DNA from 2 places in the Natranaerovirga pectinivora genome. Region 1 is predicted to be linked to the other one. Evidence: a T-box and tRNA genes for the amino acid it is inferred to sense, from the RefSeq annotation. Region 1 holds a T-box; the other holds one or more tRNA genes.

Region 1 (10,248 bases):
AAAAAAAACGGTGTGATCTGACAAGGCATGACCATGTGATAGAGAAGCAGAGGGTAGAAGTATGGCAAATGAAAGACCAGTAGATAGTATACCTTTTTTAAAAAACATAAGATCTACTCCTTTCTTTAACAAAGATAAATATAAATTTAATAGTACCTCCTTTATTTAGTATGGTAGGAAATTGGAAATTAATTAGAAAAAAACATGGTAATAAATATATGAACTGAAACCATTAAAAGACAAAAGAGGACTTCAAATAGTCCTCTTTATCAATAGAAAATTACATTCTTTCAGGTGTTTCAATGCCTAAAAGATCAAGACAAGTTTCTAATATATCTTTAGTTAAAGTTATAAGTCCAATCCAAGATGATTTTTTACCAATGTTTTCTTCAGATAAAATTTTAGTTTCATGATAAAACTTATTAAATAAATTAGATAGCTCATAAACATATTCGCATATTCGATTAGGTGCTTTGTCTAAATAGCTTCCTTCTATGACTTCATTGAATTTTGAAATGGTTAATAATAAATCTCTTTCAGTATCGCTATAAGCTCCAATGATTTTGGAAGCAGATAAACCTTCTTCATTGGCTTTTCTTAAAATGGATTTGATTCTTACAACGGTATACAGAATATATGGTCCTGTATTACCTTCAAAAGAAGAGAAACGGTCTATATCAAACACATAGTCTTTTGTTACCTGGTTAGATAAATCGCCATATTTTAAAGCAGATAAACCAACTTTACGAGCGATTTCTTCAGTTTCTTCAGGAGTAAAGCCACTATTGTCTCTTAGTTTATCACGTACATTGTCTTTAATAATTTGAATTAAGTCTTGAAGGCGCATAACACCACCTTCTCTTGTTTTAAATGGTTTACCATCTTTGCCATTCATTGTACCAAAGCCTAAGAACTCTAGGGAAAGATCATCGTTAGCAATTTTAGATTTTTTAGCACATCTAAATACTTGCTCAAAGTGAAGTTGTTGTCTTTTATCAACTACATATATAATTCGATCAGGGTTATAATCTTTTACTCTTTCCCAAATGGTTGTTAAATCGGTCGTGCTATATAAAGAAGCACCATCTGATTTTAAAACAATGAATGGAGGTACATTGTAAGTATCTGTTTCTTCAGCCACTTCAACAATCAAAGCCCCATCACTTTCGGTTGTGTAATTATTTTCTTTAAGATAATCAACGATATAATCAATATGTTGTTGGCAATCACTTTCGCCTTTCCATAAATCAAATTCTACATTAAGATTACCATAGTTTGTTCTAAGGTCTGCAACAGAAACATCAAGAATATGCTTCCATAAAGCCATATACCCTTTACGGCCTTTTTGTAATTCAGCCGTTGCTTTTCTAGCTTCTTCCATTGCTGCAGGATCGGTTTTAGCCAGACCACTGGCAGCAGGATAGATTTCTTCTAATTCATTAATTGTAAAAGGTGCTTTGGTAGGGTATTCGCCTGTATAGTTTTCATCAAAGTATGGTAAGTCTGGTTGACGTCGTTTTACTTCTGAAACCACCATACCCATTTGTAAGCCCCAGTCTCCTAAATGAACATCGCCAATGACGTTATGGCCTAAGAAACGTGAGATTCTTTTGATGCTTTCACCAATAATAGCAGAGCGTAAGTGACCTACATGTAACGGTTTTGCAACATTGGCACCGCCATAATCTACCATTATTGTTTTTGGTTCTAAAAGGTCGGCGCATCCGTATTTGTTTTCTTTTGACAATTCATTAATATAATTGACTAAGTATTCATCTTCTAAAATAATATTAATAAACCCTGGACCTGCTGTTGTAATGGACTTAAAGATCGGATTGTCTTTTAAAGCCTCAAGAACTTTATTAGCAATTTCAATAGGAGATTGCTTGAATTTCTTAGCAGCTGGCAAAGCACCATTACACTGGAATTGACATAAGTCAGGACGGTTAGACACTGTAACGGTTCCATAAGATCTGTCATAACCACATTGCTCAAAAGTATCTTCAAAGATGTGGCTTAATTGTTTAATAAATTTATTCATAATAATCCTCCTAGATATAAAAATTTTTTATAAAATGGTAATAAAAAACCGCCTCTATAACAAGAGACGGAGTAATCCGCGGTACCACTCTAATTGACATAAGTCCACTCGAAACTTTAACGCAGTTAGCGTCTTACTCTTGCCAAAGCTCGAATAAGATTCTCAGAGACCCTTTTTCTCTATAAGTTTCTTCAGGACTTTCACCATCTCCTGATCGCTATAAAAAACACTATAGATACTTTTCTCTTCATAGAATTTAACATAATTTAGTTGGGATTATTATATAGTATAGCTTGATTTATGTCAATGCTTACTGTAAAAGTAACTTGATTTGGTTATAAATATTATATGTAGAGATGCAAAATAAGATACTATATGTTGATTAGAATAAAGTTAAGAGATATAATAAAAGATAAAGAAAAACAAGATTAAAATATGAAAAAGCTAAGATAAGAAGGAGTGCTATTAATGACTAGAAAAACATTTAATGCAGCTGGCGCAGCACCTATTGCACCTTATTCCCATGCTGCTTATGCAGGAGATATTATTTTTTGTTCAGGTCAATTACCCCTTGATGCTTCAGGTAAAATTGTAGAAGGGGATATCAAAGCTCAAACGGAGCAGTGTTTTGAAAATTGTTTTAACGTTTTGGCAGCGGCAGGATTGACCTCTGATGATGTGGTTAAAGTAACGGTGTTCTTAACCAATATGGATGATTTTGCTGGTATGAATGAAGTGTATAAAAATAAGTTTACACCCCCATATCCTGCACGTTCAGCAATTGGTGTAGCAGCTTTGCCAATGGGAGCAAGTATAGAAATTGAAATGATTGTAAAAGGTTAAAAATATTGACACAACTTTACTGGTATGATAATCTAATACAATAATTTAATATGACAACTCTTATAAAGAGTGGTGGAGGGACTGGCCCGATGAAACCCAGCAACCGGCATAAATATATGCAGTGGTGCTAAATCCTGCAGCAAAAAGCTGAAAGATAAGAGGAAGAAAAAACCTTCCTACTTAGGAAGGTTTTTTTCTTTTGGTCAGTATAGTAAAGTTCTCATTTTTATAAGTAATATATAAAGGGTAAGATAATTTATTTAACATATTGAAAGGCTGTGAAGCAATGAAAAAAGAAGGTTTGGGTATTGAAACAAAAATTGTACATGGCAGCAGAGGTGAAAATCAAGTCACAGGTGCCATAAGTTTCCCAATTTATCAAAGTGCTACTTTTAGACACCCAGGAGTGGATCAATCAACAGGATTTGATTATTCAAGAGAGAATAATCCTACAAGGCAGGAAGTTGAAAAAGCAATTGCTACTCTTGAAAATGGTACAGCAGGTTTTGCATTTTCTAGTGGTATGGCAGCGATTTCTACAACTTTAGAATTGTTTTATCCAGGTGATCATATCATTGTTTCAGATGATTTATATGGTGGCACGTATAGACTGTTTGAACAAGTTTCTAAAAAAAATGGTATAAAGATTTCTTATATTGATACAAGTAATATAGAAGAATTACAAACCTGTATTAATGAAAAGACTAAGGGGATTTATATTGAAACACCTTCAAATCCAATGATGAAAGTAACGGATATCAAAAAAATAAGTGCATTAAAACAACAACAATCCATTTTAGTTATTGTAGACAATACCTTTTTATCACCTTATTATCAACGTCCTTTGGAATTAGGTGCTGATATAGTACTCCATAGTGGCACAAAGTATTTGGGAGGACACAACGACACTTTAGCAGGATTTGTTGTCGTTAAAGATGAAAAGTTAATAGAACCCATTCAATTGCTACAAAAAACAATTGGCGCAATATTATCTCCTTTTGACAGCTGGTTGATTCTTAGAGGTATGAAAACTTTAGGCATTAGGTTAAAAAAACAGCAAGAGAATGCAATGGAAATTGCAAAATGGTTAACAGAAAAAGAAGAAATAGAAAAAGTAAATTATGTAGGCCTTGAGGATCATAAAGGGTATGAGATATCAATAAATCAAGCCTCTGGGTTTGGGGGAATGCTATCTTTTGCAGTTAAAAATGTTGAAACAGTTAATAAGCTATTGAAAAATGTAAAAATTATTTCTTATGCAGAAAGTTTAGGTGGTGTAGAAAGTCTTATTACCTATCCTATCAAACAAACGCATACAGCAATACCAAAAGAAATGAGAGAAAAAATTGGGGTTAATGATAAGCTATTAAGATTGTCAGTGGGTATAGAAGATGTAGATGATTTAATTAATGACCTTGAACAAGCAATGAAGGAGGAATAATATGAAATTTGGAACAAGATTGATTCATAATGGTAATGAAATAGATGAAAAAACAGGAGCATTAAGCATTCCTATTTATCAGGCGTCAACATTTCATCAAAAAGATATTGATGGACCCGTTGAATTTGATTATTCTAGATCGGGGAATCCAACTCGGAAGGCCCTTGAGGAAACTATAGCAATTCTTGAAGGTGGGTATAAAGGTTTTGCTTTTTCTTCTGGAATGGCAGCTACTTCATCTGTTCTTTCAATTTTTGAAAAGGATGATCATATTATTGTATGTGAAGATGTTTATGGAGGCACTCATAGGGTTGCAAGTAAATTTTTTAATAAATTTGGTATCGAGATTACTTTTGTTAATGTGACAAATATAGAAAATATTAGAAAAAATATAAAAAAGAATACAAAAGCAATTTTTTTAGAAACACCATCCAATCCATTATTAAAAGTAACAGACTTAAAAGGTGTTGTTAAAATAGCAAAGGAACATAATATTCTAACCATTATTGATAATACTTTTATGACACCCTTATTGCAACGGCCTATTGACTTAGGTATGGATATCGTTATTCATAGTGCTACAAAGTTTATAGGTGGTCATAGTGATGTAATAGGTGGTTTAGTTGTTGTTAATAGTGAGGCATTGGCCAAAAAAGTTTATTTTGTTCAAAATGGTTTCGGTGCTATTTTAGGGCCACAAGACAGTTGGTTGTTATTAAGAGGTATAAAGACTCTAAAAGTAAGAATGGATTTTCAACAAAAAAACGCTTTAGAACTTGCCACTTGGCTTGAAAAACAAGATGGGGTAACAGAAGTCTATTATCCAGGGTTAAAGAATCATCCAGGTAAAGAGTTGCATTTATCACAAGCAGAAGGTAGTGGCGCTGTTTTGTCCTTTAAAACAGACACACCTGAAAGAGCAAGAAGTTTTATGAAGAAGGTGACTCTCGCAGCGGTAGCGGTGAGCTTAGGTGGCGTTGAAACAATTGTTTCCTATCCTGTTAAGATGTCTCATGCTGCAATACCTAAAACAGAAAGAGAAAGGTTAGGTATAACGGATAATCTTATTAGGGTATCCCTTGGGCTAGAGGAAATAGATGATATTATAGATGATTTTAAGAATGCATTACTTTGAAAATCAATAAGGTCAGAGGTTTTCTGACCTTATTTTACTTGTTATTTATATAAATAACCTATGTCTCAACAAAAAAATCAACTGTTTTTTCTAATACCTTATCAGACCATAAATGATGACTGAATAAATGATCTGCATCCTCTATGATGATTAATTCAGAAGAACTTCCGTATATCTTAAGATATTTTTTTGAAGCTTCTAATGAAACAACCTCATCAGCGTTGCCATGAATCAATAGAACTTTTTTAGTATAGGGCGAAGCCAGATTGAAAACATCCGTACTGGTAACATTCTCAACAAAGTTTTTGCCAAATTTTAATCCTTCATAGTTGTAATAGCCATCTTTTACGAAGTCAGAATAGCCCTTTCCAATAAAATTATTGATTACAATTTCTCCAATATTTCCTGCAGGAGCCCAGAGGGTTAACCTATCTATTTCATTAGGATTTTCTCCTGCTAGCAAGCTAGCGATAGCGCCCCCCATACTGAATCCTAAGACCCCAATTTTGGATGGGTCAATTTGTTCTAATGATTTAACATAATCTAAAACATTTCTTGCGTCTTCTAACTCACTATCTAAGGTCATATCAATAAATTCACCATCACTTTCACCGCTTCCCCCAAAATCAAAGCGTATACTTGCGATGCCGTATTTTTCTAATAATCTTGATAGTTTTACAAATAGGAAGTGTGGTCCCATTTTATTCCCGCCGAATCCATGAAAAATCATTACTATAGGATACTTACTATTTTGAATATCTGGTGTATGTAAAACCCCTCTTAAAGTTTTATTATTGCTTATTATATTAACTGAAGTTTCCATAGAAAGCTCCTTTCTTAATGTATATTTTATAATTCTATAAATTCAATTTATGACCTTTGCTTTGGTAAAAAACATTCTAAAGAATAACAAATCTTAATTTCCTATAAAACATATATGAATAGTATGTATGTAATTGTAATATATACTAATATAGATGTCAATATTTTATAAGTACATTAATGAATGCTATATACATTTGGAAAAAAATAAGAAGGATGTCCTTTAAGGTTATAAGAATAGAATTAAGGTGATGTGAAAAAATTAAAAAGGATTGGCTAAAAGTCTGTATAAAAAAACAAAGAAAATATGTATCTGCATTCTTAAAGGAAGGCGTTATAGTTTGATAATTTAAATTTTAATGTATAGTGAGTTTAAAAAAATACTTGACTTGAATTACCCTTTATGCTATCATTCATTAGTGGTATGCCGCTCGAAGAGGTCTTAAGCATTGGTAAATAATACCAGTCACCATATTTCGGCGAGTCTAGGACGATAGGAGGTGCCTATATGTACGCTATTATAACAACTGGTGGTAAACAATACAAAGTTGCTGAAGGTGATACACTTAAAGTTGAAAAACTTAATGTAGAAGCTGGTCAAGCAGTAACTTTTGACGAAGTTCTTATGGTAAGCAAAGATGGATCTGTTTCTGTTGGAAGTCCTTTAGTGGCTAACGCTTCTGTTACAGCTACTGTAGTAGAAGAAGGAAAAAGCAAAAAAATCATTGTTTACAAGTATAAACCTAAAAAAGGTTATCACAAAAAACAAGGACACAGACAACCATTTACAAAAATAAAAATTGAAAAAATTAACGCATAGGATCGATTATGATTAAAGTTAATTTTATAAAAAAAGACCAAGATATTATTGGATTTACTTCAAAAGGCCATGCTGGTTATGGTGAACACGGCAATGATGTTATATGCGCTGCTGTATCTGTTCTTATAATCAACACAGTGAATGCCATTGAGTCATTTACACCTGATTCATTTCATATAGATGAAAATGAAAAAGAAGGCTTAATAACAATTAAGTTTAATAATAAGGTATCTAAAGAAACAAAATTGTTACTAGATACACTTATACTTGGTTTAAATGGAATTGAAAGTGAATATGGAACGCAATATATACAGGTCTCATTTAAGGAGGTGTAACCAATGTTAAGAATTAACCTTCAGTTTTTCGCACATAAAAAAGGGGTTGGATCTACTAAAAATGGTAGGGATTCAGAATCTAAAAGATTAGGTGCAAAAAGAGCAGACGGTCAAGTAGTAAGAGCTGGTAACATTCTTTACAGACAACGTGGTACTAAAATCCATCCAGGAAATAACGTTGGACGTGGTGGAGATGATACTTTATTTGCCCTTGTTGACGGTGTTGTAAGATTTGAAAGAAAAGGCAGAGACAAAAAACAAGTTTCTGTATACCCAGTAGCTTCAAACGAATAATAAGAAATTAATACTTGTTAATAATTTCTTCTCTTAAAAAAGTTTCAAGTCAAATGGCTTGAAGCTTTTTATTTTAACATTTTGATAAATGGATAATAATGTAAGTTTAAGTGGGTTCATTGTTTAGTCTTGTTTTTAAGGGAATAAATTATAAGGGATACAAAAGAAAAATATATGTTCATTTTGTATTATAATAATGGAGCAATAGTACAATAATAAGTAAATATGGAATCTGCAATTAAATGTTCATAAATACTATAAATTTGACGATAAATGTAATATAATAAACATGGAAAAAACAGTAAGAATTTGGTGCCTTATTAACAAGACATACTATATTAAAATGAATCTACATTAGTCTAATAGAGGTGAAATAATGTTTATAGATAGAGTGAAAATATTTATTAAATCTGGTAAAGGTGGAGACGGTTCTGTAAGTTTTAGAAGAGAAAAGTATATCCCTAATGGTGGACCAGATGGTGGAGATGGCGGTAGAGGCGGAGACATCATTTTTAAAGTGGACTCAGGACTTAACACCCTTTCTGATTTTAGAAACAACAAACAGTATAAAGCTGAAAATGGTCAAAACGGAATGAAAAAGAGAAAACATGGTGCAGATGGTGAGGATCTTATTATAAGAGTGCCTAAAGGTACTGTAATTAAAGACGAAGAAACAGGTAAAGTTATTGCCGACTTAGCGATAGAGGGTATGGAAGAAATCATCTTAAAAGGTGGTCGCGGTGGTAAAGGGAATCAACATTATGCCACACCAACAATGCAAGCACCTGAATATGCACAACCAGGACAAAAATCTAGAGAAATTTGGGTAAAATTAGAGTTGAAAGTACTTGCAGATGTAGGATTGGTTGGGTTTCCAAACGTTGGTAAATCAACATTTTTATCAAGAGTTACAAATGCCCGTCCAAAGATTGCAGATTATCACTTTACAACTTTAAGTCCAAATTTAGGTGTTGTAGATTTTAAAGAAGGCAAAGGATTTGTTATTGCTGATATTCCTGGATTAATTGAAGGGGCAAGTGAAGGGATTGGTTTAGGTCTTGAGTTTTTAAGACATATTGAAAGAACTAAAACAATTATCCATATAGTAGATGCAGCTTCAGTAGAAGGTAGAAATCCAGTAGAAGACATAAAAGCTATTAATAAGGAACTGGCAGCATACAATGAAGAATTGCTTAACAGGCCTCAGGTAATCGCAGCCAATAAGATTGATGTCTTAGATTCAGATGAGCCAATAGAAGAGTTAAAAGCAGAATTTGAGCCACATGGTATAAAAGTATTCCCTATTTCTGCTGTAACAGGAAAAGGGGTACAAGAACTGTTAAATGAAGTAAGAGAAATCCTTTCTAAGTTAGATGATGAACCAATTGTATTTGAGAAAGAATACTTTATTGAGGATGAACTTAACATCGATGAGCCTATAAAGGTAGAAAAAATTGAAGATCACCTATATTCAGTTGAAGGTGTTAAGATTGACAGAATGTTAGGATATACTAACTTAGATAATGAAAAAGGATTTGACTTCTTCCAGAAGTTTTTACGTGATAACAAGGTTATCGAAGAATTGGAAAAACTTGGAATTGAAGAAGGTGACACAGTACAAATTTATGATCTTGAGTTTGATTTTTATAAATAAATAATACTAGGAGGTATATGATGATAATCACAAGTAAACAAAGAGCACAACTTAAAAGTCTTGCTCATAATATAGAACCAATATTTCAAATAGGCAAATCAGGTATTACACCTGATTTAACAAAAGCAATTGCAGAGGCCCTTGAAGCTAGAGAGTTGATTAAAATTAGTGTATTGAAGAATTGTTATGAAGAACCAAAAGAAATGGCAATTGTTTTATCTGAAAGAACCAAATCTATTGTTGTTCAAGTAATTGGTAGAAAGATAATATTATACAAAAAATCAAAAGATAAACCAAAAATTGAATTATAATATTAAATTATAGTAAATAGGGGGGATATACTAATGAAAAAGTTTTTTTCAGTTTTATTAATTGTATCCATATGCTTTATTAATATTGGGACTGTAGGTGCAAGTTATTATCTTGATTTTAGAGAAGACAATATAACTGTTGCTAGAATTATTGAGATCATTGATGGTGAAGTTTTTAAAGTAATAGATAATCTTGGTAATAAGCCTACAGAAAAAATAGTACGTTTAATAGGTGTAAATACTGAAAGTAATCAAGAAGCTTTTGACTATGCCCACAATCATTTGCTAGGAAAGAATTTTATATTAAGTAGGGGAAGTAATCAAAACAAATTACCTGTAGATCGTAATAATTTTGAACAAGTGTATTTATACCTTGAATATAATGATTTGCTTAATTTGAATCTAATCGAAATGGGATTAGCAAAAGTAGATGACAGATATTCACAAACTGAACGCTATCATTACTTGAAAAGAGCAGAGGAATACGCAAAGAGTAATTTGATTGGCATTTGGAATGAGGATGGAAGTTCATTTTTTGAACAAAAAAACCGA
Region 2 (10,248 bases), on a different contig from region 1:
GCTCTTGTTCTTGTTACACTTCCAACATCTGGTGATACAACAGTTAAATTATCTAGTTGACCAGCAAATTTTTCTGAGTAGTATTTTACAATTAATGGATTGCCTAACATATGATCAACAGGAATACTAAAGAACCCTTGTATCTGAGCACAATGTAAGTCCATAGATAATACACGATCTACGCCTGCTGTTTGTAATAAATCAGCAACTAATCTAGCACTAATTGGATCTCTTGCTCTAGCTTTTCTATCTTGTCTTGCGTACCCATAGTAAGGTATAACTGCTGTTATTCTTCCCGCAGATGCTCTTTTTAATGCATCAATCATAATGAGTAACTCCATTAAGTTATCATTAACTGGACCACTTGTGGACTGAATAACAAATACATCTACACCACGAACAATTTCATTAATTTTTACAAATGTTTCTCCGTCGCTAAATTTTCCTACTTCTGATGATGCTACTTCTAAGCCTAATTCTGCAGCGATCACCTTTGCTAAGTCTTTGTTAGCATTTCCTGCGAATATTTTTATCTTTTCGTTACTCATTGAAGCGTTTGTCATTAGAAATCCTCCTGATTTATTTCTTATCTATTTTTTTTAACCCAATCCTTTTTATTCTCTTGGGGCACTCTTGATATCCCTAATGAGTAGGGTGGAATCTCTTTGTTAATGGTTGATCCAGCTGCAATAAACGCATTGTTTCTAATTCTTACTGGTGAAATGAGATTTGTATTGCATCCTATAAATACATTGTCCTCAATAATTGTTTGATGCTTTTTTTTGCCATCATGATTAACAGTAATTGTTCCACAACCAAAGTTTACATTCTTACCAACTAGAGCATCACCTATATATGTTAAATGAGATGCTTTAGTCCCGTCACCTATTGTTGAATTTTTAATTTCAACAAAATCACCTATTTTTACATTATTACCTAATTTTGAATTTGGTCTTAAGTATGCAAAAGGTCCAATAGAAGTGTTATTACCTACTTCACTATCTATTATTACCGTTTGTTCAATTGTACAACCATCACTAATAATAGAGTTGCTTATTCGAGTATTTAATCCAATGGTACAGTCCTCACCAATAGTAGTCTTACCTTCTATAATGGTATTTGGATAAATAATTGTATCTCTTTTAATTTTAACATCTTTACTTATATATGTAGCATTAGGATCTACTATTGTTACACCTTGTTCCATCCAGTATTCATTTATTCTAAGTTGCATAATTTTTTGAGCCTCTGCTAATTGAACTCTTGAATTAACACCTAATATTTCAGAACTTAAGTCTGTACTCATTCCATCTACTTTATAGCCTTTTTCGATGGCTGCTTTTAACGTATCTGGTAAATAGTACTCTCCTTGTGCATTATCATTTGTTAGTGTGTCTAGTGTTTCATAAAGCACCTTAGAGTTATATATATACATTCCTGAATTGATTTCATTTACTTTTCTTTCATCTTCAGTAGCATCTTTTTCCTCTACGCTTTTTACAAATGCACCATTTGAATCCCTAATGATTCTACCATATCCTTTAGGATTGTCAACCTTTGTCGTTAATACTGTTATAGAATTTTTATTATTATCATGCTTTTCAATTAAATCTTTTAGTGTATTTCCAGTAATTAAAGGTGTATCACCGAAAAGAATAAAAGTTTTGCCAGTTTTTCCAATAAATTCTTTAGCTTGCATAACTGCATGCCCTGTACCTAGTTGTTCTTTTTGAATAACAAATTCAACATTATTATTGATTTTTTCTTTTACTAATTCACTCTTATGCCCAATTACAACACAAACTTCTTCAGCACCCGCTTCAACAGCTGCTTCTATGGCATATTCTAGTAACGTCTTATCCATAATTTTATGTAAAACTTTTGGCAACTTAGATTGCATTCTCGTCCCTTGACCTGCAGCAAGTATTACAGCTTTTAACTTTTCCAATTTATAAACACCTTCCTTTATATAGTTCAATAAATATTTTACAATACATATATAATATATGCAATAAATAACACCCTATTGCATTGGAAAAATCAACACTTTTCATTCTTTTGATCCTAATTTTTCACTTTGTAGGGAATAAAAGTGTTCTATGAAATGAAAAAAGGCACTTTCCTAAGAAAGTGCCTATGTATTATTAAATAAAAGATACAGCTATTTCGTCCTCTGTCTCATCTGTTAATAATACTGTTTCATATTTTTCTAGTACACATTTTTGAATTTTTTCTCTTGTTTCAGAATTAATTGGATGAGCTATGTCTCTAAACTCTCCATCTAAAGCTTTTCTACTTGGCATTGCTATGAATAAACCTTTTTCGCCTTCAATAACTTTAATATCATGAACAACGAATTCATTATCAAATGTCACTGAAACAACTGCTTTCATTTTACCTTCTTTGTTGACTTTGCGTACTCTTACATCTGTTATTTCCATGTGTTAACCCCTTTCTGTAACTTTGTTAGTATCCTGAGAAGTAATTAGGATCTCCCCTGGAGGTTCGATTATATTTTCACAAAATAATTATAGTATACTTATTATTAAAATTCAATGGTTTTTTGAATAAAAAATTATATTTTAGCGCATACTTAAGGGGTTTTTAGATAACTTTTTATCTTTTTCGACAAATTATTTTGTTTTTAAGTTTATTTCTTCTTTAACAGTACTTTAGAACTACATTTTTTTTACTTTTTAGGGTAGACTTTTATTTCTTTTTCTTCTTCGTATACATTTTCTAACTCAACAAGGTAGTAAAAATCATCTACTAATTTTTCTTCTGGCCATTTTGTTGTCATTACTACTGCAACACCAACTACTTCCGCTTCAAACTCGTCCATTAAATCGATAACACCCCTTGCTGTTCCTCCAGCTTTCATAAAATCATCAACGAACAATATTTTAGATCCTTTAGGGATAGCTCTTTTTGCCAATGACATAGTCTTAATGGTCTTAGATGATCCTGTAATATAATTCATTTGTATGGTTGTGCCTTCAGTGAGTTTTGCTGATTTTCTAATAACTACCATTGGTTTGTTCAGAACTCTTGCTGTCATTAATGCTAATGGAATACCTTTTGTCTCAATAGTAACAACATAGTCAATTTCTTTATCAAAAAAAGGATTTGCTAAAGCTTTTCCAATTTTATGGGCCAAACTTGGGTCATAAAAAATATCGTTCATGTATACATAACCACCTGGAATAATCCTACTTTCCTCTTTTAGCCTCAAGCACAACTCTTTAGCTAAGTCATTAACTTGTTCTTCAGACATACTAGGTTTGTAAATTATGCCTCCTGACGCTCCCGCAAAAGATTCAATTTTCCCTAAATTATATTGTTTAAATAATTCAGCAATTACATCTATATCCTCACTTAAAGTGGATTTTGCGCAATTAAACTGTTCCGTAAAGAAATTTAATGTGTACAAAGTATTTGGATTCTCAGTTAATATTTTTGTAATAACACCAATTCTCATATTCTTGCTTACTTTTCCCATTCATATACCCTTTCCTTTCAATCCAGCTGATTATAAAAATGAATTATCTTCTCATTTTTCCTTTTAATTATTATACATCAATTACACGAATATTTTAAGTAGTTTTTTTCAAAAACATTCGGTATTTTTCTTTTTCTTTAATTTTTTTTCTTTAACAGGTATAATATCAATATAGAATTGTAATTTTTTGCATATACTTTTAATTAAGGTATAAAATTATTTTAGATAGAGTATTTGGGAAAAAAATTAGCTTTCAAAAAATATAGGGAGTGTTAATGAATGACTGAAATAACTTTTAATAATCCAAAAAAAATATTTTTTATTGGTATTGGCGGTATTAGTATGAGCGGACTAGCTGAAATTCTTCATTACAATGATTTTGAAATAAGTGGCTCCGATATGAAATCATCTGCCATAACAGAACGCCTTGAAAATCTAGGCATACAAGTATTTATTGGTCATAAGTCTAGCAATATTTCAGATAAATATGATCTTGTGGTACATACAGCTGCAGTAAAGGAAGATAATCCTGAATTTCAAGAAGCTCAAAAATTAAATATTCCATTGGTAGATAGAGCAGAGCTATTAGGGCAAATTATGAATAACTATAAATACTCTATTGCTGTTTCTGGTACACATGGCAAAACAACAACCACTTCAATGTTATCTCATATATTATTGGAAGGTAAAAAAGACCCTACAATATCTGTAGGAGGTATTCTAAATGTGATAAAAGGCAATATTAGAGTTGGTGAAAAGGATTTCTTTGTAACAGAAGCCTGTGAGTATTATAATAGTTTTCTTAAACTCAATCCACAGGTAGGGATTATACTTAATGTTGAAGCAGATCATCTTGATTTCTTCAAGGATTTAGATGAAATCGTTGAGTCTTTTAATTGTTTTGCAAAAAAAATTCCTTCCGATGGCATTTTGGTGGTGAATGGTGATATTAATGAATATGATTCTTTGGTTTCTAACTTGCACTGTAAAATTGTAAGCTTTGGTTCAGATATGAACAAACACGATTATTCTGCAGATAACATTGAATATAATGCTTTAGCCCATGGCAGTTATGACTTAATTTATAAAGGGAAAAAGCTAGATAGGATTCAATTACAAGTAACTGGACTTCATAATATATATAACTCTTTATCTGCTATTGCTTCTTCTTTAGAATTAGGAATAACCTTAGATGATATAAAAGAAGGTTTATTGCAGTTTAATGGTACTCAAAGAAGATTCGAATATAAGGGCACTGTTTCTGGCGTTACTATTATTGATGATTATGCTCACCATCCAACAGAAATTCTTGCAACACTAACAGCTACAGAGAATTATCCCCACAAACGAGTTTGGTGTGTTTTTCAACCACATACTTATACCAGAACCAAAGCTTTCTTAGATGAATTTGCAACGTCTCTTAGTTTGGCTGATAAAATTATTGTTACAGATATTTATGCCGCTAGAGAAAAAGACCCAGGGGATATTCATGCAACAGATCTTTTGAATAAGCTTACAGAATTAGGAAAAGAGGCCTACTATATTTCCTCATTTGATGATATTGAATGCTTTTTATTGCAAAATTGTGCCGATGGTGATTTGTTAATAACTATGGGGGCCGGAGATATTAATATCATAGGGGAAGAGCTCCTTGGAAATTAGTTATCCACACTATCCACATATTTATCAACATTATTTTCATTATATATTTGTGAACACTTTTGTTAACATAATCCTATTTTTATTTTATGAATTTAAAAATGAAACAAGCCTATTTTAGGCATTTTATTCTAAAGGATTTTATTATTTACAACTTATGTGCACTAGTTATCCACATTATCCACAGGTTTATTAACATTGCTTATCCGACACCATTGTCAATAAGATGACATTCTTACAAATGATTTTGTCATATTTTAGAACGTATAAACTTAGGATTTACATTCTCAATTTTTGTATTCTATGCTATAATGATACTACTGTAAAATAATTGATTTGGTTTTATTTAATCATTTAAGGGGAATCATTATGCATAAAATCGTTTTAGATTCAGGGCAATATAACTTGTATACTTCTGTTTCAAATATATTTATTGACCACTATATGTCTTCTGCTAATGGAGATTTTATAAAAGTGTATTTATATATTTTAAGAAGTATGCAAAATAATACAGAAATTTCGACATCTTTAATTGCTGATAATCTAAATCTTACTGAGGCTGATGTTCTTAGAGCTCTTAGATACTGGAATGATTTAAATATTTTAAAAGTTGAAGGTACTGATAAAGAAATCAATAAAATTTCTATATTACAGCTAGGTAATTTACAACATTCTCCTACAATTGAGACTATTAATCAGATGGATACCGATTCAGTAGAACTTATACCAAATGAAAAACCTGAATACAAACCTTCTGAAATGAATAAATTTGCTGAGAATGCTTCATTTAAACAATTGATATATATTACTCAAAAATACTTAGGGAAATTACTTACTCAAAATGAATTAAGTACACTTATTTCCTTTTATGATTGGCTTAAGCTTCCATTTGAAGTTATTGAATTCTTAATAGAGTATTGTGTTTCAAATAACAATAGATCTATGCGATACATAGAAAAAGTTGCCATTACTTGGTCTGAAAATAATATTGATACTCTTGAGAAAGCAAGAAATCATATACAAGTTTTTAGCAAAAGTTATTTCGGTATAATGAAAGCTTTCGGATTAGGAAATAGAAACCCTGCAGTAACTGAAATACAATATATGAAAAAATGGCTAGAAACATATAAGTTTGAATTAGATATTATCCTTGAAGCTTGTAATCGAACCATACAAGCTATACACCAGCCTAGCTTTGATTATGCTGACTCTATTTTATCCGCTTGGCATAAAAAGAATGTCCGTAATTTTAATGATATTACACTGTTAGATGATCAGTTTGAAAAAAATAAAAAAACACGTCCAGAAACTAAAAAAGAGAGTAAGTTTGTTAATTATAGTCAACGGGATTATAATTTTGACGAACTTGAAAAAATGGCAAGAGAACGTTTAATTAAAAAGGCAAGTGAAAGTAGGTAGTTATGGTGAATTTAAAAACTTCACAATTTAAACAAATTATGAGACTCTACGAAGAAAAACAATTAGCAAATCAATACAAATACGATTATCGCAAGAAAGAAATTTATAATGAAATTCCTGAAATCAAAGAAATCGATCACGAAATTAGTAGGACAAGTATTCATTTGTCAAAATTATTAATTTCAAATTCTTTTGATTCTAGCAATGAATTAAAGAAATTAAAAGAAAAAAACTTAGAACTGTCAATGAAGAAAATTGAACTTCTCCATCTTCATGGTTATCCAAAAGACTATCTTCAAAAACAGTTCGATTGCAATAAATGTTCTGATACTGGGTTTATTAAAAACGAAAAGTGTTATTGTTTTAAGCAAAGATTGGTAGATCTTGCTTATGAGCAGTCTAATATAAAGTCTTTATTAGAGCATGAGAATTTTGATTCTTTTGATTTCACTTTTTTTTCTACTGAAATTAATGAAAAATATGGTATGTCTCCTCGTCAGAATATAACAAATGTATATAGCTTTTGTATTCGATTTATTAAACATTTTAAAACGGATTTTTCAAATATAATTTTTTACGGTAATGCTGGTGTCGGAAAGTCTTTTTTAAGCAATTGTATTGCAAAATCTCTTTTAGATAAAGGCCATAATGTCATCTATCTTACAGCTTTTCAGTTGTTTGAAACCTTTGAAAAGAATAAGTTCAATAAAAATAATAGTGATATTTATGAGGATTTAGTAGCTGATATACTTAATTGTGATTTGTTAATTATAGATGATTTAGGAACAGAATTTAGTACGTCTTTTACCAGTTCTCAGTTGTTTAATTGTCTTAATACTAGATTAATTAGTAAAAAGTCAACTATTATATCAACAAACTTACAACCAGCAGATTGGTCTAAGCAATACTCTAATAGGATCGTTTCAAGAATTTTTGGAAGCTATGAGACTCTTAAAATATTCGGAGATGATATTCGTATTAAGAAAGCATTTAAAGACTAATCTTTAAACTTCAACTAAGTAATACTTGACTAAAATATAATTAATGATAAAATATATTTGTCTGCATGCTTAGCTCAATTGGATAGAGCGCCTGACTTCGGATCAGTAGGTTGTGGGTTCGAGTCCTACAGCGTGCGTATAGAAAAAACAGCTTATACCCTGAATTTACAGTGGTATAAGCTGTTTTGTTTTTGTCATTTCTTTCTTCTGGTGCGTTAGTCAATGATGGTCAATTTCATTCATCACCAAAACTTGTTCCTACTGAACGTCCAGACTTTATAAGATCATTATCAGACCTTACTTTTTTTAGTTTTCCAGCAACTTTTTCTAGAGGCAATCCTACTACTTGATTGTTAACCAATGCTACTGTTTGTCCATACTCGTTTCTCTCAATTAACTCAGCTGCAAAAGCGCCTAATTTAGTTGCTAATACTCTATCATAGGAAGAAGGGGATCCCCCTCTTTGTTGATGCCCTGGAATGGTTACTCTTGTTTCAAATCCTAGCTGCTTGTTTATTTCATCAGCAATACTGTAAGAAATAGATGGGTGATTCATTTCTTTTCTATATTTTTTAAACTCTTTTCTAGTCATTACTGCTTCTTCTTTTGTAACGGCTCCTTCTGCAACAGCTAGAATAGAGAAGTTTTTGCCACTATCATATCTTTTCTTTAGAGCCACTAGTACACTATCCATACTGAAAGGAATTTCTGGTATTAAAATGACATCAGCACCACCAGCAATCCCAGCGTATAAAGTTAACCACCCTGCTTTATTTCCCATTAGTTCAACAAGCATTACTCTGTCATGGGAATCCGCTGTGGTATGAATCCTATCAATTACATCTGTTGCAATATTTACTGCACTATGAAAACCAAAGGTAATATCTGTTCCCCATATATCATTATCAATGGTTTTTGGTAAGCCGATTACGTTAAGACCCTGTTCTCTTAATAAGTTAGCATTTTTATGGGTTCCATTTCCCCCTAAAACAACTAAGGCATCTAGTTCTAACTCATTATATGTGTTCACCATAGCCTTAACTTTGTCTAAATTATCTTCCTCTATCACTCTCATTCTTTTAAAAGGAGTTCTTGCCGTTCCTAGTATGGTTCCACCTCTTGTTAATATACCTGAGAAGTCTTCTGGTTTCATCATTTTATATTTTTTGTTGATAAGGCCCTTAAAGCCATCTTCAATTCCAATTATTTCTGCATCCATTTTATTATATGCTGATTTCGCTACAGCCCTTATAGCCGCATTAAGTCCAGGACAATCTCCACCACTGGTTAATATTCCAATTCTTCTTTTCATATAATTAACCTCCTTTATCTTTAGTATGAGAGCAGTACTTAAATGAACTTATTAAACATTTCATACATCAAACAAAATTCAATAATTAATATAATTAAGCAAATAAGATATAATAAAATTATCTTAACTTCTTGTATTGAATCAGCCCTCTGGTACTTTGATTTATTAACTTTAAAAGTATCTTTGGATAAAATCAATCTTTGTAATTCTATATACTCATATTTATCGGGAAATAAGTATTCTTTTATTGCTTTAAATATTTTCATATTAAAAGGTATTAGTATTAGGATTAAAATAATTTGTATCATATTCATCATTCACTCTAATTATAGTTACTATATTAGTATGACATAAATTTATTAAAAATGAAACAAAGTATTCCTATGTTAAAAATAACATTTTTATTATGCCTAAGGACAACCATTTTTATTACCCCCTTATGCCTCTTGGTACCTGGTACCCAAGAAGCATAAGCTTTTTTCAAGTCTATTCTTGTATCATTATTATCTTAGGAACTCTATAACTTCCTAACGCCTCTTCTAGTGTATATATCTTGTCAAGAAATCCAAAGGATACAGTATATACAAATTCTCTTCCATCAAGTAGTTTAATAAAAATAAATTTATTCATATATGATGCATATAATAATTGACTAAAACTTTTATTGCTAATAATTTCCCTTTCATAAAGATCCTCTACAATTTTTGTTCTATCATTAAATGATAGTGGAATAATCCTATCCTTATCTTTAATATGTCCTGGTATTAGACTTATATTATAGCCCCTATTCAACTCATTAAACTCATAAAAATCTGTTATATTAGCTTGAATAATATGCCATGTATTGTTATCCTTTTCTAAAGCTATTGGAACAATATTTTGATAGTTAACACCATAAGATGCTAAGATAAATGCATATTGATTATCAATGGCCAGATACCTGGTGAAAACCCTATCTGTTCCATAATAGTCCATAACAACAGTTTCAATTTCTTTTCTGCCCATATGTTTTTTATTAGGTAATTGTTTTTTACCAAAGGTATATTGATTATATACTTCCTCAAATTCTTCAATGGATATAATTTCATATACACCTTCCTTATATATCACATACTGGTTGGCATTTAAAAAGTATATTATATAAAAACCTTCCTCATCATAAAAGTACTCAGCCTTACTGGCAAATTCTTCTGTTACAGGTAATTTATAAGACTCCACTAATAATAAAGGGGTAATTACCATATCCCTTTCAAAATCGTATGGATTATTACCTAATACAAATAACTTATTTGCTTTATTAGCATCATACTTTATAATAGACTCTAGCAATAATTGAAAACTATTCATTTCTTGTTTTG

The links. A T-box is a leader RNA that pairs with one kind of tRNA and senses whether it is charged. The one in region 1 lies ahead of argS (arginine--tRNA ligase), so its partner is inferred to be a tRNA-Arg.
Region 2: it has a tRNA-Arg gene. The T-box ahead of argS (arginine--tRNA ligase) is inferred to sense a tRNA for this amino acid. The anticodon was not compared.

The regions. Positions count from the first base shown of each region.
Region 1 is NZ_SMAL01000004.1:52,932-63,179, reverse strand. It holds gene EDC18_RS07280 (SHOCT domain-containing protein) at 1-108, opposite strand, end outside; gene argS (arginine--tRNA ligase) at 281-2,041, opposite strand; T-box leader at 2,101-2,301, opposite strand; gene EDC18_RS07270 (RidA family protein) at 2,510-2,884, shown strand; SAM riboswitch class I at 2,942-3,045, shown strand; gene EDC18_RS07265 (trans-sulfuration enzyme family protein) at 3,171-4,325, shown strand; gene EDC18_RS07260 (trans-sulfuration enzyme family protein) at 4,327-5,460, shown strand; gene EDC18_RS07255 (alpha/beta hydrolase family protein) at 5,519-6,283, opposite strand; gene rplU (50S ribosomal protein L21) at 6,791-7,102, shown strand; gene EDC18_RS07245 (ribosomal-processing cysteine protease Prp) at 7,111-7,437, shown strand; gene rpmA (50S ribosomal protein L27) at 7,441-7,731, shown strand; gene obgE (GTPase ObgE) at 8,108-9,385, shown strand; gene yhbY (ribosome assembly RNA-binding protein YhbY) at 9,412-9,696, shown strand; gene EDC18_RS07225 (helix-hairpin-helix domain-containing protein) at 9,730-10,248, shown strand, end outside.
Region 2 is NZ_SMAL01000009.1:20,249-30,496, forward strand. It holds gene EDC18_RS11580 (ribose-phosphate diphosphokinase) at 1-563, opposite strand, end outside; gene glmU (bifunctional UDP-N-acetylglucosamine diphosphorylase/glucosamine-1-phosphate N-acetyltransferase GlmU) at 587-1,948, opposite strand; gene spoVG (septation regulator SpoVG) at 2,145-2,441, opposite strand; gene purR (pur operon repressor) at 2,690-3,499, opposite strand; gene murC (UDP-N-acetylmuramate--L-alanine ligase) at 3,779-5,161, shown strand; gene EDC18_RS11605 (DnaD domain protein) at 5,528-6,577, shown strand; gene EDC18_RS11610 (ATP-binding protein) at 6,580-7,578, shown strand; tRNA gene EDC18_RS11615 (tRNA-Arg) at 7,642-7,715, shown strand; gene EDC18_RS11620 (6-phosphofructokinase) at 7,814-8,890, opposite strand; gene EDC18_RS11630 (hypothetical protein) at 9,377-10,248, opposite strand, start outside.